Regions from separate parts of the Arthrobacter sp. G119Y2 genome, predicted to be linked through region 2. Evidence: predicted binding sites of a transcription regulator. Region 2 holds the regulator's gene; each other region holds the start of a gene.
What was found. The regulator LexA, encoded in region 2, represses DNA repair genes until DNA is damaged. The targets are predictions, from matches to a motif close to TCGAACANNTGTTCGA.
Positions count from the first base shown of each region.

Region 1: WKB88_RS09560 (LexA family protein) is a predicted target of LexA. The motif match lies at 4,221-4,236, and genes of this name have one in related genera.
Region 3: WKB88_RS12850 (DUF6504 family protein) is a predicted target of LexA. The motif match lies at 1,040-1,055, and genes of this name have one in related genera.

Region 1 is NZ_JBBPFS010000004.1:58,895-66,265, forward strand. Features, by position in the region: gene WKB88_RS09535 (ABC transporter ATP-binding protein) at 1-699, opposite strand, end outside; gene WKB88_RS09540 (GNAT family N-acetyltransferase) at 772-1,317, opposite strand; gene WKB88_RS09545 (DUF6308 family protein) at 1,367-2,077, shown strand; gene WKB88_RS09550 (HAAS signaling domain-containing protein) at 2,117-2,746, shown strand; gene WKB88_RS09555 (glycerol dehydrogenase) at 2,871-4,016, opposite strand; gene WKB88_RS09560 (LexA family protein) at 4,249-4,680, shown strand; gene WKB88_RS09565 (Y-family DNA polymerase) at 4,726-6,012, shown strand; gene WKB88_RS09570 (VOC family protein) at 6,068-6,436, opposite strand; gene WKB88_RS09575 (MarR family winged helix-turn-helix transcriptional regulator) at 6,499-6,942, shown strand; gene arfB (alternative ribosome rescue aminoacyl-tRNA hydrolase ArfB) at 6,990-7,371, shown strand, end outside.
Region 2 is NZ_JBBPFS010000011.1:43,344-50,714, forward strand. Features, by position in the region: gene WKB88_RS17650 (MFS transporter) at 1-409, opposite strand, end outside; gene WKB88_RS17655 (SseB family protein) at 446-1,294, opposite strand; gene priA (bifunctional 1-(5-phosphoribosyl)-5-((5-phosphoribosylamino)methylideneamino)imidazole-4-carboxamide isomerase/phosphoribosylanthranilate isomerase PriA) at 1,300-2,049, opposite strand; gene WKB88_RS17665 (hypothetical protein) at 2,135-2,293, opposite strand; gene hisH (imidazole glycerol phosphate synthase subunit HisH) at 2,298-2,936, opposite strand; gene hisB (imidazoleglycerol-phosphate dehydratase HisB) at 2,933-3,550, opposite strand; gene WKB88_RS17680 (histidinol-phosphate transaminase) at 3,610-4,719, opposite strand; gene WKB88_RS17685 (LysM peptidoglycan-binding domain-containing protein) at 4,817-5,251, opposite strand; gene lexA (transcriptional repressor LexA) at 5,639-6,475, shown strand; gene WKB88_RS17695 (ATP-dependent DNA helicase) at 6,551-7,371, opposite strand, start outside.
Region 3 is NZ_JBBPFS010000005.1:224,636-232,006, reverse strand. Features, by position in the region: gene WKB88_RS12855 (DNA polymerase III subunit alpha) at 1-593, opposite strand, end outside; gene WKB88_RS12850 (DUF6504 family protein) at 602-913, opposite strand; gene WKB88_RS12845 (MDR family MFS transporter) at 1,098-2,837, opposite strand; gene WKB88_RS12840 (DUF2087 domain-containing protein) at 2,969-3,535, opposite strand; gene WKB88_RS12835 (CoA transferase) at 3,728-5,041, shown strand; gene WKB88_RS12830 (chorismate mutase) at 5,084-5,425, opposite strand; gene WKB88_RS12825 (MMPL family transporter) at 5,453-7,371, opposite strand, start outside.

The sequences.
Region 1 (7,371 bases), on a different contig from region 2:
GAGGATTGAGCTGCTGTGCCGCGCGCGCAGCTGGGCGGGAGTTCCGTCGGCGATGATCCTGCCGCGTTCAATGATGCAGACCCGGTCCGCTTCTTCGGTTTCCTCCATGTAGTGCGTGGTCAGGAAGACGGTGAGGCCGTGGCGGTCCCGCAGCTCGCGGATGGTGGACCAGACCAGGGCCCGGCTGGCGGGGTCCAGACCGGCGGTGGGTTCATCCAGGAAGAGGATCGACGGCGAATGCAGCAGTGCGCGGGCAATGTCCACGCGCCGGCGCTGGCCGCCGGAGTACGTGCCGTAGGGGCGGTCCACAAACTCCTCGAGACCGATCAGCGCGCTTAGCTCCGTAATCCGGGCCTCGTTGGCCCCCGTGTCCGGGGAGTAGAACCGGGCACGCGTCCGCAGGTTCTCCCGGCCGGTGAGTAGCGGGTCCAGGACCGAATCCTGAAAAACCACGCCGATGTTCTTCCGCACGGCGCCGCCTGCGGTGCGCACGTCGTCGCCGTCCACCGATGCCTCTCCGGCGTTGAAGGGAATGACCGTGGTCAGGCAGGAAATGGTGGTGGATTTGCCGGCTCCATTTGTGCCGAGGAAAGCGAAAACCGTGCCGGCCTGCACGTCGAAGGACAGATCGTCGACTGCGGTGGTGGCGCCGTATTTCTTTGTCAGTCCGCGGACCGAGATGGCCGTTTCCGTGCTCACAATTCCCCCGAATTTCTCGGCCGGCGGCCGGTTATTTCTCCAGAGTCTACGGGCAGGCGGGCGGTTCCCCGGTCAGGCCGGCAGGTCATCCCATTCGAACGATGTGGTGTCCTTGCTTTCCCAGTCCTGGCGCAGGATGGCGTAGGCGACGGAGGCTACCCGGGGACCTTCAGCGGTGGGCCAGCCCAGACGGTAGTGGGCTTCCTTCAGGAATCCGGTCCGGAGGAAGGTTTTGCGCATGGCGATGTTGTCCTCCCGTGTCTGGCCCTCAAACCGCACCGGTTCCGGGAACTGCTCAAACACCTTGGCGCACAGCGCGGTGAGCACCTTCGGCCCCAGACCCTTGCCGCGGAACTCCTCGGCCAGGCGTAAATCAAACATGGGAGTGTCCTCGTCGAGGTCTTCCAGGACCACCAGCCCAATCCGGGAGGCGCCGTCGTTAATCCAGTAGCCGAGGGATTCCTCCGACCAGAAGCGCCCGCTGGCCACGGACTCCCGCGCCGACTCCTCCGAATGCCGGGCCCGCACGTGGAACGGAAACCGGTTGGACGTGAGAAACTCCACCAGGTCACGGGAATCCTGCTCGGAGTTGGCCATGGGGCTGAAGGTAATGGGCATGGTCGAACTCTAGAGAACGACAGTAGGGTGTGGAAGCAACACCTGCTTTATGACTTTCCAACCCACCGACGGGGGAACCATGAAACGCGTTATTTCGACGGGCGAAATCACCGTTGATACGGCAGCGCAGAATCTGCGGGATTTCTTCACCGAGATTATGCCGCGCACCGGAATGGTCCGCAGCAGCTCCCGGTTCGATTCCTGGGCCGGCGGAGGCGATGCCCCCGAAACCGTGAACCGGATTACCGCCGATGACCTCGTAGCAGCATCCTTCAGGTCGGTGAAGATTCCGCCGCGGACCGCAGTAGCCGTCTTGGAGACGCGGGCGGAGGAAATCTCCGATCTCCTGGCGCAGATTCCCGCAGACGTGGACCTGCCCGACGCCGATCCGGTGCGAGACCTGGGCGCTGACAGCCCCGCCCGCCAGCTGTGGAACCTGCTCCGCGGCAAGGCTGACGACGCCGGGTGGGGAGTTGGCCCCAGCACCACCAGCAAGATCATGGCCCGGAAAAGGCCGCGGCTGATCCCGGTCTACGATTCCATCATCCGCCGGGTGACCGCGCTGCCCGGCCCCAAGGACCAGTGGCTCTACTGGCACACGTCCTATGCCGACGGCGTGCTGGCCGAGCGGCTGGCCGAGATCCGAGCCAAGTCGGGAATCACCGAGCCGATTACCGACCTGCGGGAGCTGGACATCGTGCTCTGGATGCACGGCAAGCGGCAGGGTTTCGAGCCGCAGGCTGAGGACATTGAAACCTGAGCCGTTCGCCCGCACAACTACCCAACTGAAGGAACTGCCATGAACGCGGACGCGGACACTCATCCCGAGCACATCGTTGCCCACCCCCTGGTCCGGGCGTATCTGCAGGATCTGGACCGGATGCTGGCCGGGACCGAAGACCGCGCCGAAGTCCTCGACGCCGTGACGGAACACATCACCTCCGCTGCGGCCGCGCTGCCCGGCCCGCCCACCACGGCTCAGGTGCAGGACATTCTGGCCGGCTTGGGTCCGGTGGAACGCATCGCCGCGGCGGGTGCTTCGGCAGCGGAAAGGGCAAAAAACGCGGCGCCCCAAAGCGTGCCACCGCCAACGCAGGCCGACAGCGCGTGGCTGGGAACGCCGTCGGGCATCGTGGCGCTGGTTTCACTGATCCTATCGGTGTTCCTGTTGCCCCTTTTCCTCCCGCTGGCAGGCCTGTCGCTCGTGCTGGCAATTATCGCCCTGGTCAGGCGCCGTCCCCGCCCGCGCAGTGCCCTGGTCATCACGATCAGCAGCAGCGTGCTCATCGTGGCGTACCTGGCCATCGGAATCCTGGCCACGCTGGCGCTGTTTTCGCTTACCACCGGCGATGGGTCCACCTCCGAACCAGCTGTGCCCAGCCCCGCAGGTACGTCGGCGCCGGCTTCGGCTCCCGCAGGCCAGCCCTAGCCGATGACTAAAGCCGCGCTTTGGCTGTTCCTTGCTAGCGAGACCATCCAGCAGCAGAGAGAGGGTTAACGCCAACAGGCCAACGATTGCACGGCAGACCCGCGGGAACGAGAATGCAGCTGCCTCAATGCGCCTTATACGGGACGGGCTCGGGGAGGCCCGCTTCCCGCCGCACCCGCCGGGAAAAACGTTCGATGGACTTCAGCGCCGCCACCACGTCCGCGGGACCAACGTCAAACGGCATCGACTTCATGGTTTCACCCGGCACCGTGGCGGCCTCCGCCACCAAATCCAGTTCCCGCGCGTCGTCCACGGACAAGCCCACCTCGGTGAGAGTGTTCGGCAGGCCGACCCGGGTGGTGAACTCGACAAAGTCCCTGACCTCCGCGGTGGGGGCGCCCTCAAGCACCAGCTGCGTCAAAGACCCGATATTGACCTTCTGCCCGTGGGCGAGTCCGTGCGTCTGCGGCGCGGCGGTCAGGCCGTTGTGGATGGCGTGCGCTGCCGCCAGTCCCCCGGATTCAAACCCGAGGCCCGAGAGCAGGGTGTTGGCCTCAATGACCTTCTCCAGCGCCGGCGTGACCACATGGTCACGGGCCGCATCCAGCGCCGGCAGCGCGAATTCCCACAGCACGTCCCAGCTCAAACGGGCCAGAGCGGTTCCGGTCTCGGTCGGAAGCCCGCCGGCCATGGTCAGCGAGAAGGAGGCTGCCGTGGCCCGGGCTTCAAGCCAGGTGGCAAGCGCATCCCCCACCCCGTAGGCGAGGAACGACGCCGGGGCGTTGGCGACAATCTGTGAGTCCACCAGCACCAGGTCCGGGTTCCGGGAAAAGAACCGGTACTCCTCGAACGCACCGTCGGCGGTGTACACGACGGCGAGGGCGGAGGTCGGCGCATCGGTTGACGCAACCGTCGGCACCGAGGCCCAGCGGATCCCGGCCGCATCTCCGGCGGCCTTGCACGCATCGATGGTGCTGCCTCCGCCGACGCCCACCACCACATCGGCTTCGGCTGCACGGATGGCCTGGGTCAACCGGTCAATCTCGGCAGCAGTGGGGGTGCCGTTGAAGACTTCCCGGGTCACCGGCAGTTCCTGCACCTGCAGCGAGACGGTGATGTCATGACTCACGAAACCCCAGACGACGTCGTCGGCCACCAACAGCGGTTTCTTCCCGATCTGCGCCAGAAACTCGCCCAGGCGGTGAATGGCGCCCGCCCCCTGGACGTAGCGGCCGGGACTGATCACGGTACGAACTGGTGCCTGCTTCATATTGAGCTCCTGACCCACGTCTGGGACGGCTGCGCCGCCGCCCGGATTTCAGCGTAGGGGGCGGGCCATAGCCACGGCTAGGGAACAGTACTGCAACCCGGGGCGGGCCCACCCAAGTGAACGTCAGGCGGAAGCTTCCGGTTCGGTGCAGGAATTGCGCGGCGGCAGCCCGGCCCGGCGGCGGCGGTGCTAACCTGAAGGCATTCGAAAGTGTGTTCTAGGGAGGCGGGTCATGGCAGTCTTTTCCTCGAACCCTTCCCAGCGCCCGAGCGGCGGGGAAGAGGGAGCAGCAACCCGCTCCTCCACCCTGCCGGCCGGCTTCGCCTCCCCGGCCCAGGACTATTACGACGCCGGCATCGACCTGAACCGGCATCTGATCCGGGATGCGACGTCGACGTTCATCATGCGGGTTTCCGGCGATGCCATGGACGGCGCCGGCATCAGCGACGGCGACGAGATTATCGTGGACCGTTCCCTGACGCCCAAGGACGGTTCCGTCGTCGTCGCCGTCCTCAACGGCGAGCTGACCATCCGGCGTTTGCTGCTCACCGGCCAGGGCATCTTCCTGCATGCGGACAGCCCCGGTTCAACGGATATTCCGGTGCCGGATCCGGCCGAACTGTCAGTGTGGGGCGTGGTGACCCGGTGCCTGCACCACGTCTAGCTTGCAGTACCGCCGGTTGGTGCGGCCGCAGCCGAGGAGCTCGCCGTGGCTGAGCAGCAGCGGTTCGCTCTGGTGGACGTCAACAGCTTTTATGTTTCCTGCGAGCGCGTTTTTGATCCGTCGCTCGCCGGCATTCCGGTAGTGGTGCTGTCCAACAATGACGGTTGCGTGGTGGCGCGCTCCGATGAAGCCAAGGCCCTGGGCATCAAAACCGGAGAGCCGTGGTTCAAGCTGGCCGAGGCCGCACCAAAACTGGGCCTGGTGCAGCGCTCGAGCAACTATGAACTGTACGGAGACCTGAGTTCGCGGGTGATGCAGCTGCTGGCCCGCTTTTCCTCGGAGCAGGAAATCTATTCCATTGACGAGTGCTTCCTGCACCTGAACGGAACCGATGAACAGCTGCGCAGCCGCGGAACCGAAATTCGGGCCGCGGTGGCGCGGAACATCGGGCTGCCCGTCTGCGTGGGGATTGGCAGCACCAAAACCCTGGCCAAGTTCGCCAACCGGATTGCCAAGCAGAATCCGCATCTGGGCGGGGTGTGCAACCTGGACGCCCTGGGTCCCGCCGTCGTCGACACCATCATGTCCCGGGTGCCGGTCACCGGACTGTGGGGTGTGGGCGCGCGGAACGGAACCCGGCTGAACGCTCTGGGCATTCACACGATTGCGGACCTGCGCGACGCCGATCCCGTCGTGATCCGCGCCAAGTTCTCCGTGGTGCTGCAGCGGACGGTGCTGGAGCTGAACGGCACCGCGTGCATTCCAATGGAAACCGAATCCGCCGACAAACAGCAGGTGCTCTTTTCGCGCAGCTTTGCGACGCCGGTGACCACCCGCGAATCCATGCGCCAGGTCATGAGCCTCTACGCACAAAAAGCAGCCATCCGGTTGGCGAAGGAGGGGCAGCTAGCCACGGTGATGACGGTCTTTGCCGCGACGTCCCGGTTCAATACGACGGCGGCATCATCGCCTTCAGCGACAGTGCGGCTCGAGCGGCCCACAGCCGATCCGTTGGTGCTGACCCGCGCCGCCATCACCGCCATGGACTCACAGGTGGTGGAGGGTGCGCCCTACGCCAAGGCCGGCATTATGCTCACCGGCCTGTCCCCTGCCGGGGCAGAGCCGGTGTTTGATCTCTTTGACGCCGGCCCGGAGCAGCCGGACATCGGTCCGCTGCTGGCACAGGTCACGGACAAGTACGGCGCCGCCAGCATCGGTCTGGGTTTGGCCGGGATGGCTTCCGCCAAACCGGACTGGACCATGGCCCGGAAATTCGCCTCCCCGCGCTTCACCACGGAGTGGTCGGACCTGCCGGTGGTGAAGGCGGTTTAAGCGGTCACATGCTCCTCGCACAGCCAGGCACTGAGACGGAACAGTGAAGTGCAAACTATCCCTGACTGTGCACCGTGACGGCGTATCCTTCGGAATCGAGGAAGGTGAAAGTGGTGCCGAACGGCCCCTCGAAAGGCGGCTGCACGATCCGCACTCCCGCGTTGGCCATGGACCGGTGAAGCGTCTCCGCCTCCGGGTCATGCAGCCACAGCGCCACGCCCAATCCCGGCTGTTCGACAGCGTCCAGGTTCACTCCGGGCGCCGCTTCACGCACGGCAAAAGCTATAGGCGAGGTTGCAAAGACAACGGCGCCGGGAGGGGAAGCAGGCGCCCGGGTCAGGCCGACCATATCCTCATAAAAAGCTGCGGCCTGTTCCAGACTTCGCACCTGAAGGGCGATGAAATCGGGTCCTGTGACGGTCATGGTGTCTCCTTGGATTATGTGTCAGGTTACTGACATACGTCATCGTATGTCAGGATATTGACATGAGCAAACCTGACCGTCCACAGATCGGATATCTCCTCAAAGAGGCCCAAGCTGTGCTTCGGGTGCGCATGGATGAGGTGCTGCGGCCGCTGGGCCTCAGTGTTCCGCAGTACGTATGTCTGCATCTGCTCGAGCGCGAGCCGGGCATTTCCGCGGCTGAGCTCGCCCGGGGCGCCTTCGTCACGCGGCAATCGATGAACACCCTGCTGCAAAACCTGCAGGACCGGGGTCTGGTGGAGCGCCCGGCACGGCCGGCGGCGGGCCGGACCCTGCCGGCGGTGCTCACGGGACCGGGAGCTGAGGTGCTTGCGGACGCACAGGCTCTGGTTGACCAAGTGGAAACCCGAATGCTCTCCCGCCTTGATGCACAGGGCGTCGAAGGGCTGGGCGCGGCACTGTCCCTGTGTATCGAGGCCTTGGAGGCGCCGGCGTCGGGCAGCTGACAGCTTGGGGCCCCGCATAGCCGGACCCGGCATGGGACGCTGGTGACATGGATTTGATGGTCTCGCCCGCGCTCACGATCCCGGCGTCAGAGCTGAGCTGGCGGTTCTCCCGCTCCTCCGGGCCCGGCGGCCAGCACGTGAACACCTCGGACAGCCGCGCTTCCGTGTCCTGGAACATCGCCGATTCGGCGGTGTTGTCGGAGACCCAGCGGGTGCTGCTGCTGAGCCGCCTGCAGCGGCGCCTCATCGACGGCGTGGTTACGGTGACGGCGTCTGAACAGCGCTCACAGCTGCGCAACCGGGAGATAGCTCTGGCCAAGCTGGCTGACCTCGTGGCGGAAGCCCTTGCTCCCGAAGCTGCCCTGCGCAGGAAAACCAAACCCACGCGGGGCTCGAACTATCGGCGCCTCGATGCCAAGAAGCAGCGGG
Region 2 (7,371 bases):
TGCGGCGCTGGTCGCCGGTGGCGAGCACGCCGAGGGACTGCCGGACCACACTGAACACCGGCAGCGTGAACACGCCGCCGATCAGCGCCAGGACGAGCAGCCACTCATAACTGGCGTGCGGGGCGATGGACCAAATCACGGCCTCGGAGATCACCGAGGGAATCAGGGCCCGGCGCAGGCCCACATTGTCCACCCGGCGGCCGCGCCAGGGGGCGCCGAAGGCAATGCCAATGGTGACGACGGCGGCGACCGCGCCGGCCTTGGCGTAACCCATGTCCATGGTCAGGACCACGTGCAGGGTCAGCAGCACCCCGGCCGCGGAATGCGGGAACCGGGCGATCATGCCCACCAGCAGCAGCCGGCGGATCGGGGCGACGCGGAGCAACTCCCCGTAGGCGGAAAAATTCACGGCACTTCACTTCCGGCGGTCCCCCGCCCAGCAAGGTCAGCGCGTGATTTTGAGTTCCAGGGAATCCACGCGCTCAACGAATAACGGATCGGCAGCGAGCCGTTGCTGCAGCAGTCCGGCGATGCCCTGCACCGCCTGCGCGTCCAGTCCCGGTGCCAGGTGAAGAACCATTCTAAGCTCAGGACCGGCGCCTCCTCCGGCCACCGCCGTCCCGCGCGCCGAACGTGTCACTGTTCCCGGCCCCGGAGCCAGCTGGACTGCGGTGACTGCGGGTTCCGCGCCGACGGCGGCGGAGACAACCTGCGCCACCTCCTGGTCGGCGTACGACGGCGTCCAGGTCCGCTGCTGGGCCAGCGCCCACATGGCCGGCCGGCGCACCACGAAGGTCACGTCGGCGCCCGGATCCACCACCAGCAGCTGCGCTTCCTCGGACACGGCGGAGAGGGCGGCGCGGGCGGCATAGACCGCCACCGGCCGGGCTTCCGGGTGCCACTGCTGCAGCGCCGGCACGGAGGTGAAGACCGGCAGCGCCTTGCGCCCGTCCGGCGCGGTGAGGGTGACCAACGCCATGTCGGCCTCCTTGTCCGCGGTCAGTCCGTGTTCGGACTGCGCTTCGGCGCCGAGGGTGGCGATGATGGGCACAAACACGCGGGCGGTGGCCAGCGCAGCCACTACGTCCGCTTCGGTGCCCGTGCCGGCTTCCAGCGCCGCCAGGGCTTCGAGGTAGCCTGCGTCGGCGGCGCCGTCGTCGGCGTCGAAATTGTGCAGCGGGTTGCCGTCGCCGGAAAGATCCCGGCCGGACCAGGGCTGCCCGGCGGAGTCGGACGGTCCCCCGGCCCCGGCGAGGGCGGCGGCGATGTGTCCGGGGAGGGCGCGCTCAGCCATGGGTCCTAGCGCTCCGGATGTCCGGCGATGTCGAAGGCCTGCGGCAGGGTGAAGGCGCCGGCGTAGAGGGCCTTGCCCACAATCGTGCCTTCCAGGCCCAGCGGAACGAGTTCGCGCAGGGCGGCCAGGTCGTCGAGGCTGGAGATGCCCCCGGAGGCGACGACGGGACGGTCGGTGCGCTTGAGGACTTCGCGCAGCAGTTCCAGGTTGGGGCCGCGCAGCGTTCCGTCCTTGGTGACGTCGGTGACCACGTAGCGCGGGCAGCCGGCGTCCTCCAGGCGGGCCAGGACCTCCCAGAGGTCCCCGCCTTCCTTGGTCCAGCCGCGGGCGGCCAGGGTGGTGCCGCGAACGTCGAGCCCGACGGCGATGGCCTCGCCGTAGCGGGCAATGGCGCTGGCGGTCCATTCCGGGTTTTCCAGGGCTGCGGTGCCCAGGTTCACCCGGCTGGCGCCCAGCTCCAAGGCCATGTCCAGCGAAGCGTCGTCGCGGATGCCGCCGGAGAGCTCCACCTTGATGTCGAGTTCCTCTACCACGCGCTTGAGCAGCGGAAGATTGGAACCGCGGCCAAAGGCTGCGTCCAGGTCCACCAGATGTACCCAGGCGGCGCCGTCGTTCTGCCAGGCCATGGCTGCCTCGAGCGGATCGCCGTAGCTGGTTTCGCTGCCGGCTTCGCCCTGGACCAGGCGCACTGCCTGGCCGTCCGCGACGTCCACGGCGGGCAGCAGTTCAAGGATGGGTGTTTCAACAAGTGACATGGTTCTGCTTTCCGTGGGGTTCAGTCCGGAGAGGGCGTGCGGGGCCCGGCGGGGTTGCCGGGCGGAGGTTTTGCTCAGGTGGCGGCTAGGCGGACGTGTCGATCAGGAGGTACGCGCCGAGGAGCGCCATTCCTGCCAGGACCCAGAAACTGACCGTGATGATTTTGGACATGCCCTGGCTGCGGAAGGAGATGGCGCCGCCGATCAGCAGTCCCGCCAGACCCATGAGAATGAGGCTCCACATGGCCCTAGCCCAGCGTCTTCAGCCAGTTTTCCAGCAGCGCCGCACCGGCGTCACCGGACTTTTCCGGATGGAACTGGGTTGCCGTCAGCGGCCCGTTTTCCACCGCAGCAACGAAGCGGCTGCCGTGTTCGGCCCAGGTGACCTGCGGGGCGCGCATGGCCGGCTGGGTGACGTCGAAGTCCCATTTCTGCACGCCGTAGCTGTGCACAAAGTAGAAGCGTTCGTTCTCGATGCCGGCGAACAGCTGGGTATCCTCCGGAGGCTGGACGGTGTTCCATCCCATGTGCGGCACCACGTCGGCTTTCAGCCGTTCAACGACGCCGGGCCACTCCCCCATGCCGGGGGTGCGGACGCCGTGCTCCACGCCCTCGTCGAAGAGGACCTGCAGTCCCACGCAGATGCCCATGACCGGGCGTCCGCCGGCAACGCGCCGGCCGATCAGGCGCAGGGCATCAACGTCCTTCAACCCCTGCATGACAGCGGCGAAGGCGCCGACTCCGGGCACCAGCAGTCCGTCGGCGTTCAGTACGTCGTCGGATTTGGCGCTCAGGGTGACGGTGGCACCGACGTGTTCCAGGGCACGGACGGCCGAGCGGATGTTGCCGGAACCGTAGTCCAGGACGGTGACGTTGCGGGCGGTCACAGTGCTCCCTTCGTGGAGGGGATGCCCTCAACCCGGGGATCCGGTTCCACGGCTGCGCGCAGAGCGCGGGCGAAGGCCTTGAACTGGGCCTCCACGATGTGGTGCGGGTCCCGGCCGCCGAGCACCGTCATGTGCAGGCAGATCTGGGCGTGGAGCGTGATGGCCTCAAAGACGTGCCGGGTCAGCGATCCGGTGAAGTGCCCGCCGATCAGATGGTATTCCTGGCCCGCCGGCTCGCCCGAGTGCACGAGGTAGGGGCGTCCGGAGATGTCGACGACGGCGTTGGCGAGGGCCTCGTCGAGCGGAACCGTGGCTTCGCCGAAGCGGCGGATGCCGGCCTTGTTTCCGAGCGCGGTCTTGAGTGCCTCGCCGATGCTGATGGCGATGTCCTCCACGGTGTGGTGGACATCGATGTGGGTGTCGCCGGTGGCCTGGACCGTGAGGTCGATCAGGGAGTGCTTGGCCAGCGCCGTCAGCATGTGGTCGTAGAACGGCACGGACGTGCTGATATCCGACTGGCCGGTTCCGTCCAGATCCAGCTGAACGACCACTGAGGATTCGCTGGTCACCCGTTCCAGGCGTGCGGTGCGGCCGGTGGTGGTCTCCACGGTCATGGTTTTCCTTTGAAAGAAGGTGGTCTCTGCTAACAGTTTAGTGGCTGCGCCCGGGTGCGTTAGCGGACGCCGGCAGCCAGCAGCTCGCGCAGCCGGGTCAGGAAGGCGCTGGTTTCAGCTTCCGTGCCGGCGGTGACGCGCAGGTGGCCGGTGATGCCGACGTCGCGCACCAGCACTCCCGCTTCCAGCAGGCCCTCCCACACTGCGCGCGGATCCTCCAGCCCGCCGAAGAAGACAAAGTTGGCGTCCGAGGGCGCCGGCTTCAGGCCGAGGGTCAGCAGCTCGGCGACGATGCGGTCCCGCTGGACCTTGATGGCTTCGACGTTGGCGAGCAGGGCGTCGGCGTGCTCAAGGGCCGCGTTGGCGGTGGCCTGCGTGACGGCGGAGAGGTGGTACGGCAGCCTCACCAGGCGCAGCGCATCGGTGACTTCGGGAGCTGCCGCCATATAGCCCACCCGCGCTCCGGCCAGCGCGAAGGCCTTGCTCATCGTCCGGGACACGATGAGGCGCTCACGTCCGGGCAGCAGCTGCAGGGCACTGGGGGTTCCGGCGTGGAAGAACTCGGCGTAGGCCTCATCCACGATCACGATCGCCTGCGAGGCAGCGCCGGCTTCATAGACGGCTTCGATGACATCAAGCGAGAGCGCCGTGCCGGTGGGGTTGTTGGGCGTGCAGAGGAAGACAATGTTCGGAGCCTGCTCGCGGACCTGGTCCGCTGCGGCGTCTGCCGTGAGGGTGAAGTCCTCGCTGCGCAGGCCCGTGACGTAGCGGGTGCCGGTGCCGCTGGCCAGCAGCGGATACATGGAATAGGTGGGCGGGAAGCTCATAGCTGTCCGTCCGGGGCCGCCGAAGGCCTGGAGGATCTGCTGAAGGACCTCGTTTGAGCCGTTGCCCGCCCAGATGTTTTCCGTACCCAGGCCGTGGCCGAGATATGCGGCGAGGCGCTCCCGGAGTTCGGTGAACTCGCGGTCCGGGTAGCGGTTCAGGCCTGCCACGGCCCGGTCAACGGAGGCGGCGATGGCCTTCCGCACCTGCTCGGGCAACCCGTGCGTGTTCTCGTTGACGTTGAGCAGGATGGGCACGTCAAGCTGCGGAGCACCGTAAGGCGCAAGTCCGCGAAGGTCATCGCGCAGGGGAAGTCGGTTCAGTCTCTCCAGCTGTTCAGTCACCACTACAGCTTAAGACTCCAAGGCGGGGCGGGAAGAATCCCCGTGTCGCAGCAGCGGGTTGTTACGTTCTGAGTTGTGCTTGGAACGGACCCGGGATTCAGGACTGGACCGGAATGAACAGCTGCACTCCGGCCGGCACGCGCTCGCTGGGCAGGTTGTTCAGTTCCATGATGTCGGCGACCACATCCCGGGGGTCGCGTTCCGGGGCGAATTCCTCGGCCAGGGCCCAGAGGGAGTCACCGGGAGTGACGCTCACCTGAAGGGTCCGCGTGACGTCCGGCCCGCCGTTCGAGGCGACGGCCGGGGCGGTGAAGAAGCCCAGCACGGTTAGCGCGGCAGCGGCCGTGAGCATCAGCGGCAAGCCGATAAACACCAGCCGGCCCCGCCGCGTGAGCCGGAGCCGGGCCGCCGGAGCCTGGTCTCCGGAGGCTGCGGCGGGCGAAACAGCTTCCGGCCCGGCTGCGGGCCGGGCCGGAGCCTGGGCGAAGGGGGCAGAGGTCCGGGACAGTGTGGATAATGCGTGGGCTGGCATGGAAATACCTTTCCGGTTCGAGAGCAGCAACGGCAGAGCCGAAGCTGTATTCGAATAAGTGAAAGCGGTGCGGAGTGAAGATTTCGAAACTATGTTCGAAGGTTGTGAACTCATTTCTAGCACCTATCTACTAATAAAGTCGAGACTCGCTCGAACAAATGTTTGAAAAGGCCGCTCCCCTCGCCTAGCGTTGAGTCCAGAGGAAGAGGGTTCGGCGGTTCACACCGGGCCGGTGCGGGGCGCGGGCCCCGGAACGGTTCGAACAGGACCACTGAATCAGCTGCCTCTGACATTCCCGCCGGCACGGCTTGCACAGCGTTCCGGCCCAGACATCCGCCCGACCAGCTCCGGCACCGCCCGGACCAGCTGACCCGAAGGGAACCCCACGTGGCCCGCAGGACTGCTTCCGAAGACAGCACCAATCAGCCAGCTGCGACCGGCACCCGTGCGCGCGCGAAAGGCCTCACTCCGCGGCAGAAAACCGTCCTTGAGATGATCCAGCGGTCCGTGAGCACCAACGGGTACCCGCCCACCATGCGGGAAATCGGGGACACCGTGGGTCTGGCGAGTCTGTCCAGCGTGACCCACCAGCTCATGCAGCTGGAGAAGCTCGGCTACATCCGCCGCGACCCCAAACGCCCCCGCGCCATGGAAATCCTCATTCCGCTGATGCTGCGCGACGGACAGCCGACTTCCCCCGGCGCCGACGGGGAGCCTTCGGACAGCCCACGCCGCACCGAGCCGGCGCTCCCGGCCGCAGGCGGCTCCGGCAGTGCAGGCGGCCGCTCCGCCGAGGGTGAGGTCGCCTCCGCGGGCCTGGCCACGGTCACCGAGCTCTCCACCTCCGTGGACACTGCCATGGTTCCCCTGGTCGGCCGGATCGCTGCCGGCGGGCCCATCCTGGCCGAGCAAGTGGTTGAGGACATCATGCCGCTGCCGCGCCAGCTCGTGGGACACGGTGACCTCTTCATGCTCCGGGTCTCGGGTGATTCCATGGTGGACGCCGCCATCTGCGACGGTGACTGGGTGGTGGTACGCCGCCAGCCCACAGCCGAGAACGGCGACATCGTAGCCGCCCTGCTGGACGACGAGGCCACGGTCAAAACGTTCCGCCAGCGCAACGGCCACACCTGGCTGCTGCCGCAGAACACCCGCTACGAGCCCATCGTGGGCGACCACGCCGTCATCATGGGCAAAGTCGTCTCGGTCATGCGCTCCCTCTAGCCCGACACACGCCAGACGACGCACACAAAAGGGCGGCCGGATTCTTTCCGGCCGCCCTTTTGCTTGTCTTCTGTTCTACTTCCGGGCTCCGGGAACCTTCTCCTGCGCCGCAGACTGCTCGGCCAGGCGGCCCAGCACCGACAGGACCACGGAACGGTCCGTCGTGGACCAGAACGGCGGCAGAGCGGCCCGCAGGAAACTGCCGTAGCGGGCAGTGGCCATCCGGGAGTCCAGGATGGCCACCACTCCGCGGTCTCCGGCGGCGCGGATCAGCCGCCCGGCCCCCTGCGCCAGCCGGACTGCGGCATGCGTTGCAGCCACCGACATGAACCCGTTCCCGCCGGCTTTGGCCACCGCGCGGGTGCGGGCCGTCATGAGCGGGTCGTCCGGACGCGGGAACGGGATCCGGTCAATGAGCACCAGACGGCAGGCGGTTCCCGGCACGTCAACGCCCTGCCAGAGCGACATGGTGCCGAACAGGCAGGTGTCGGGCTCCTCGGAGAACTGCTTGACGAGCGAGGACATCGAGGACTCCCCCTGGCACAGGATCGGAAAATCCACCCTGGTCCGCATTGCGTCGGCCGCGTCTTCGGCGGCCCGGCGTGAGGAAAACAGTCCCAGCGCCCCGCCGTTGGATGCTTTCAGCAGCGCCTCGATTTCGTCCAGCTGCGCCTCGGAGGTGCCCCGTTCGGGCTTGGGCAGATCCTTGGCCACGTACAGCACACCCTGGCGCGGATAGTCGAAGGGGCTGCCGACGTCGGTGCCCGTCCAGGAGGGTGCCCCGGGGCCCAGGAGCCCCAGCGCGCCGGCCACCGGACCGAACTCGGAACCGATGGCCAGGGTTGCCGAGGTCAAAACCACCGTGTGGCCGTCAAAGAGTCCTTCACGCAGCCTCC
Region 3 (7,371 bases), on a different contig from region 2:
GCGCTGAGGTGGGTTACCACCTCCACGGCGAGCGCCGTGCGGGGCAGCACCTCCTGCCAGCGGGAGAAGAGCGTGCGGGCGACGGCGTAGCTGCGGCTGCGCATGGCGATTCCGACGTCGGAATAGGGGCCTACCAGCACGGTCAGGACCGGGCCGGGTCCCCCGCTGTCCCCCGCGCCGTCCCCCGCCGCGCGGGCGGCCAGCTGCTGCAGCGTGACACCGACCGGCTTGCTGCCCCTGCGTGCCGCTGATGCGGATGTGCCCGCGTGAGCGTCGGAAATCAGCCGGCACAACGCTCGGTACCCCGCACCGCCGCGGTGTCCGTGGGCCAGGACCACCACCCGCCCGGTCACGGCGGGGCTGCCGTCTCTGTCCGGCTCGCCGAGCACCGCCAGGTCCACTCCCACAACGGGATCGATTCCGGCGTCCATGCAGGCCCGCAGATGCTTGACGGTTCCGTACAGCCCGTCCCGGTCGGTGCAGGCCAGGGCGTCGGCGCCGTCGGCGGCGGCGGCCGCGGCGAGGTCCTGCGGCCAGGACACTCCGTAATGGGCGCTGAAGGCGCTGGCGGTGTGCAGATGGGTAAAGCTCATGGGATGGCTTAGGCACTTTCCCGCAAGGCGTCATGGATGCGGATCAGGCGCCAGCGGCCGGTGGAGATGTCATGGGAGATGTCCAGGGTCCGCAGCGGCGAGCTGGAGTTCAGCCGGGCCTGGATGCGCCAGATCTCCGAATCCACCAGCCCCGCGCCGTGTCCGCGCTCGGCCCGCGGTTCTTCGTCCCACCAGTTCCGGCGTTCATACCAGCGCACCGGATCAGCGGCCACCTTGTACGTGCGCCCCTTCCAGGACAACCGCAGCGGCTGTCCGCCCGGAGAACACACCACCTCTACTGCTTCACTGAAGACACCCACTTCAGTTCCCTCTCCCGCCGATGCGGACTGCAGAGTTGAGCCTGCATCCATGATCAGCCCGCTGCACCGCAGCGGATTGCAGACTCCGGACACCACCTGTCCGGATCAATTACCAGATCACCATCTTCGAACACATGTTCGAATAACACCAGTGTACGGTGCCCTCCTGACAAACGCCGCCGGTTCATTTCGCCGCCGTCCCCGGCTGCACCCGCGCAGTCTCGGAGAGCGGAATCTGCTTGATGAAAAGGGCCAGGACCAAGCCCGCGCCCAGGGCCGGAATGCCCAGCAGGAAAATCGGAGGCAGGGCCTCGCCGAAGGCCCGGGCAATAAACTCCCGCACCGGCTCCGGCAGCGTCTTCAGTTCCGCAGGGCTGATGGAGTTCACCCCGTTGCGGAGTACCCCGGCGGCCTGCACCGGGGCGTCCTCGGCCACCTGGTCATTGAGCCGCCTGATGAAGACCGATCCGAACACAGCGATTCCCAGCGAGCCGCCCATCTGGCGGAAATAGTTCGCGGAGGAAACACCGGCGCCCATGTCCCGGCCCGGAACACTGTTCTGCACAATCAGCACCAGGTTCTGCATCAGCGCACCGATGCCCAGCCCCAGCACAAACATGCCCGCGGCGGTGAACCAGTACGGCGTGGTGTTGGAGATCCGGGAGAGCAGCAGCAGCCCAACGATCATGACGGCCGCACCCAGGACGGGATAGATCTTGTACTTTCCGGTCCGGGAAATCAGCTGCCCCGTGCCGATGGACGTAATCAGCAGGCCCGCCGTCATGGGCAGCATCATCAGCCCTGACATAGTGGCCGAAGCGCCGTTGACCATTTGCAGGAAGGTGGGCAGGTAGGAAATGCTGCCGAACATCGCCAGCCCCACGGACAGGCCCACCAGGGTGCAGACCAGGAAGTTGCGGTTGCCGAACAGCCGCAGCGGCAGGATCGGCTCGGCGGCCCGCAGTTCCACCGGGATGAACGCAGCCACCCCGACGGCGGCCAGCGCCCCCAGTCCCAGAATGGTCGGGGACGTCCAGGCATAGGTGGTTCCGCCCCAGCTGGTCAGCATGACCAGGGCCGCGCTGGTCACGGCCAAAAGGGCCGCGCCGGAATAGTCCAGTTTGGGCCGCGGTCCGGTGCGCGCGGGAAGGTGCAGCGATGTGATGATAACCGCCAGTGCCACCGCTCCCAGGGGAAGGTTGATGTAGAACACCCACCGCCACGACCAGTATTCGGTCAGGTAGCCGCCGATCAGCGGGCCGCTGACTGACGCCACTCCAAACGCGGCACCGATCAGCCCCATGTACCTCCCGCGGTCACGGGCGGATACCACGTCTCCGATGATGGCCTGGGCACCGATGATCAGCCCGCCGCCGCCCACGCCCTGCAGCGCACGGTAACCGATCAGCTCCGCCATGCTGTGGGCCTGTCCGGACAGCGCGGATCCGGCCAGGAACACGGCTATGGCAAAGACGAAGATATTCTTGCGTCCCAGCAGGTCCCCCAGCTTGCCGTAGATCGGCAGACCGATTGTGGACGTCAGCAGGTAGGCGGTGATGACCCAGGACAGGTGGTCAAGCCCCTGCAGGTCCCCCACGATCGTGGGCAAAGCCGTTGCCACGATGGTCTGGTCCAGCGACGAAATCAGGACGGCCAGGATCAGCCCGGTGAAAACCAGCGCCATTTGACGCCGGGAATGCGGTGACGGGGCTTCTTGGCTGTGCCTGGCCGGAGGATGCCCGCCGGTGCCGGAAGCCGGGGAAGGGTCCACCGGGGTTTCCGGGTGTATCGGCCCGGCCTGCGGATGGAGGACGGCCGGCGGTGCACTGAGCCGGTACGACGACGCCGGTGATCCCAGATCCGTTGCTGCACGGGCACCGGGATGGGTGGCTTCTGCGCCGTGGGCGGTGAACTTGGCGGCCATGAACGCCTCCCTGTGAAGCCGTCGCCTGCTGCGCTCCGAAGCCGGCGCAGTCCCCGCGGCTCCTTCCATCAGACGCCCGCTCCGGCAAGGGAGTCAACGGTTGTGCCCCTGCTCCGACTGCAGTCCGCCTACTAGGCGAATTCCCACCCGTCCGCCGGCCGCGGAGCGGACAGCCAGTAGCGCGAACCCTCAGGGTTGCGGGAGACGATGCCTTCATCCACCAGATAGCGGCGGATGGCGGCGGGGTCATCGGAATATTCTGCAAGCCGCTCGGTGATGGCGCGTTCGTTGAGTACGGGCAGCTCTCCGGGCGGTGCGGGGACGGACTCAAAGACGTGCCCGGCAATGAAGTGGAGAAGCTCCAGCCGGTCCGCCTGCCGCCGCGGATAGGCCGAGATTTTTCCCTTCACAAGGAACCTCCCCGCCGAAGTCTCCGGCGGCTCCTTGCCGCTCGCCAGCAGCCTGGCAAACACGCCGCCCACCGGCTGCACGTCGCAGGCCCCGGAGGAGACCAGCCCGGCCTTCTGCAGGGCCGCCAGCGATTTGCGTTCCTTGGGCTCCAAATCCTGCCCGTCCAGCGGAGTGCCGCGCTCGGCGGCGGTGATCACCCGGGCGTACAGCCGCAGCCTGCGTTCGTCGGCGAGCGCCGCAGCAACGGCCCGCCACTGTTCCTGCGGCACCGGCTGTTCCTGCTCCATTTGCATACCTTGCTCTCCCCCGCACCTGTCTGCCCCGCACTCCGGGTCCGGCAGCGGCCACTGCTGTGCGAAGTCCGCCCCGGACCGTCTTCCCGTTCCTGTTCCCGTTGTTGTCCGCAGGGACAGCAGCCCCTTAGCGTGTGAGTACCGTACCCCACCGGTGCCCCGGTGGCACGCAGAAAGGAGCCGAATATGAGCATCGAGTCCGCCTTCCCCGTGCGCGCCTTTGCCGGGTGGGCGGTGGAGCAGGCAGGCGGAGCCGCCGCCGACCTGTCCCGCCGGCTGGGCGGAAGCACGGCGTCGGTGGTTGACCAGGACCTGTCCCTGGCCTGGTTCGCGGAGTCTTTCACCCCGCAGGGATGGACCGTCCCGCCGCCCTGGGATGCGCTGGCCGGAGACTACCCGTGCGCCGACGGCTGGATCCGCCTGCACACCAACGCGCCGCATCACCGGCGTGCGGCCCTGGCTGTTCTCGGGCTTCCGGCAGATATGGCGCCCAACCGCGGGACTGTGCCTAGCCGCGGGACCGTGGCGGCCGCCGTCGCCCGTTGGGAGGGCCAGGCATTGGAGACGGCCGTCATCTCCGCCGGAGGATGTGCGGCGCGGATGCGGAGTCCCGAAGAATGGGCGGAGCACCCCGCGGGAGCGGCAGTGGGGAAAGAGCCCCTGATCGGCTGGACCAATCCGGTCTCGGCGCCTCCGCTGAGCCCGCGGTCCCCGCCGGAGCGCCCGCTGGCCGGAGTCCGGGTGCTGGATCTGACCCGGATTATCGCCGGACCGGTGGCCACTCGGTTTTTGGCCGGGCTGGGGGCCGCAGTCCTGCGCATTGACCCGCCCGGCTGGGCTGAACCCGCGGCGGAGGCGGAGCTGACTCCGGGCAAGCGCTGCGCCAGGCTGGACCTGAAGTCGGCGTCCGGTGCGCAGCGCATCCGGGAACTGATCGCCGGCGCCGACATCCTCGTTTCCGGCTACCGGGCCGGGGCGCTCGCCGGGTTGGGGCTTGATTCTCCCGTGCTGCAGCAGATCCGTCCGGGCCTCGTGGAGGTTTCACTCAATGCCTACGGGTGGTCCGGGCCCTGGGCGGGCAGGCGCGGGTTCGATTCCCTCGTGCAGATGAGCACCGGGATCGCCCATGCCGGCATGGCGCATTTCGGAGCTGACATTCCCCGGCCGCTGCCGGTGCAGGCCCTGGACCATGCAACCGGATACCTCACGGCTGCGGCTGCCCTGCGGGGCTGGCAGCAGCGGCTCGACGGAAGGGTGTCCTCGGCCCGGCTCTCGCTGGCACGCGTGGCCGCTGAGCTGCAGGGCGCGGCCCCGGGCAGGACAGACCCGGGCAGGACAGCGCCGGGCAGGACACAATTTGCCCGGACAGTGGAAGAGACGTTCTGGGGTCCCGGGCTGCGCCTGGCACCTCCCGTGCGGTTCGAAGGCACGGGTCCGCAGCCGCGCCTGTACTGGGACATTCCCGCGGGCCCCCTGGGTTCAGCCGCCGCCGAGTGGTGACCGGCGCGGCAGCTGTCCCGGTACGGAATGCTCCCGGTACGGCTAACTGCGGGCGAAGGCGTCCAGCTTGGCCTGCGTTTCGGCGTCGTGCCGTACCTTGAGCTCGTACTCGATGAAGGCGTCGATCATGGCGCGGTACGTAGCCTCCACTACCGTGGGGTCCCCGTCCTGCGCTTCGGCGGCAGTGCGGACGTGCTCCAGGACCTCTTCCACCCGCTCCGGAGCCTTGACCTGGGCATCGTTGTCCTTCAGCGGCCCGGCCAGGCGCACCAGGCGCTCACGACGCCAGATCAGCGCCACAATTTCCTCGTCAATCTCGTCTATGGCGGTGCGTACGTCATCGAGCTGACAGGTCGTGGATCGTTGGTGATCATGGGTTTCCATGCCACTAGACTAGCGTCCGCGGCGCTGTCAGCCCCGCTCGCTGCGCCCGCCGCCTCCCCCGCCGTCCCGAGCGGTGAAGCCCGCACCGGCATGAGCCGGCGCACCCGGCCGGTGCTGTCCCGGCTGCGGCCGGGACAGTTTTGAAGGCCACCAGATCCTGCGGCCAATGTCATAGGAGAGGGCCGGAACCAGCAGTGAGCGCACCACGAGGGTATCCAGCAGGACGCCGAAGGCCACGATGAACGCCAGCTGCGCCAGGAACAGCACCGGAATCACCCCCAGTGCCGCGAAGGTGGCAGCCAGGACAATTCCGGCGCTGGTAATAACACTGCCGGTGATCATCAGCCCCCGGATAACTCCCTCATGGGTGCCGTGCACCAGGCTCTCCTCGCGCACGCGGGTCATGAGGAAGATGTTGTAGTCCACGCCCAGGGCCACCAGGAAGATGAATCCGTACAGCGGCACAGCCGGATCCGCCCCGGGAAAGTCGAAGACGTGGTTGAACATCAGGGCCGAGACTCCAAGGGTGGCGCCGAAGGACAGCAGCACGGTCAGGATCAGCAGCACCGGCGCCAGAACCGACCGGAGCAGGAGCATCAGCAGCAACAGGATTACTGCCAGCACCACGGGGATGATCAGGTCCCGGTCGTGGACGGCTGCGGCGTTGGTATCAATGGTGGTGGCCGTGACTCCTCCAATCAGCACGCCGTCGATGCCGGACACGTCATCGCGCATGGTCTGCACTGTCCGTTCAGCGGCGTCCGACTCCGCTGATTCATTCAGCGTGGCCTCCAGCAGGACTTTTCCCTCCACCACCTTCGGCGCGGCCGAGGAACTTCCCGGTATGGGCGGGGACTGGACGCCCCCGGCCGTGACCGGCAGGGTGCCTGCGGGGGTTCCCGTGGCGTCCACTGCCAGCGACTGAACGCCGGAGACGTTCAGGACGGCGCGCGCGACGTCGTCAAGCTCGCCTTCCGGAGCCACAATCAGCGCCGGGCTGCCTGATCCGGAGGGAAAGTGCTCCCCCAGGACCTGCTGCCCCTCCTTCGTGGACGTCTCGCCCAGGACAAAGTCGCTCTGCGGCACGCCGGAAGCGCGCAGCTGCAGCATTCCCGCCGCTGCCGCCAGCAGGATCACCGAGGGGATGACCCATACCCGCCGCGGATGGGCCTTGATGGTCCGCGCCACCCGCGGCCAGATGCCCTTGGGTGAATTGCCGTCGCGGTCCGGGTGGGGAGACCCGAACTGCGGGCGCCGGGGCCAGAACGCGGCACGTCCGGTGAGCAGCAGGAGCGCCGGCAGCAGGGTCATCGCTGCCAGGAAGGCAAAGCCGATGCCGATGGCCGCCACCGGGCCCAGCGCCTTGTTGGAGTTCAGGTCGCTGAGCAGCAGGCACAGCAAACCGGCGGTCACGGTTGCGGCCGAGGCAAGCACGGGTTCGAAGGTGCCTTTCAGAGCTGCCCGGGTGGCATCCCACCTGCCCTCGTGGTCCCGCAGCGATTCCCGGTAGCGGGAGACGTACAACAGCGAATAATCGGTGGCCGCGCCGATCCCGAGAATGAACAGGATGCCCTGCACCTGCCCGTTAAGGGTGAGGGTGCCCGCCCTGGCGAGGAAGAAAACCACCAGGATTGCAGCGGAAAGCGCCAGGATCGAGGTCAGCAGCACCAGGATCGGCAGCAGCGGGGACCGGTAGACAACCACCAGGATCACAAAAACCGCCAGCGCCGCCACCAGCAGCAGCGACGTGTCGATGCCGCCAAAGGCCTCACTGATATCCGCAAGCTGTCCGGCCGGCCCCGTGACGTATCCCGAGAGCCCGGGCGGCAGTCCCTCCACACTGACGGTACGGAGGCTGTCCACGGTGGCTGACGCGCCGTCGTCGTCCCTGACCGGAACGAAAATCTCTGCCGCTTTGCCGTCGGAGGAGGTCTGCGGGGGTGAAA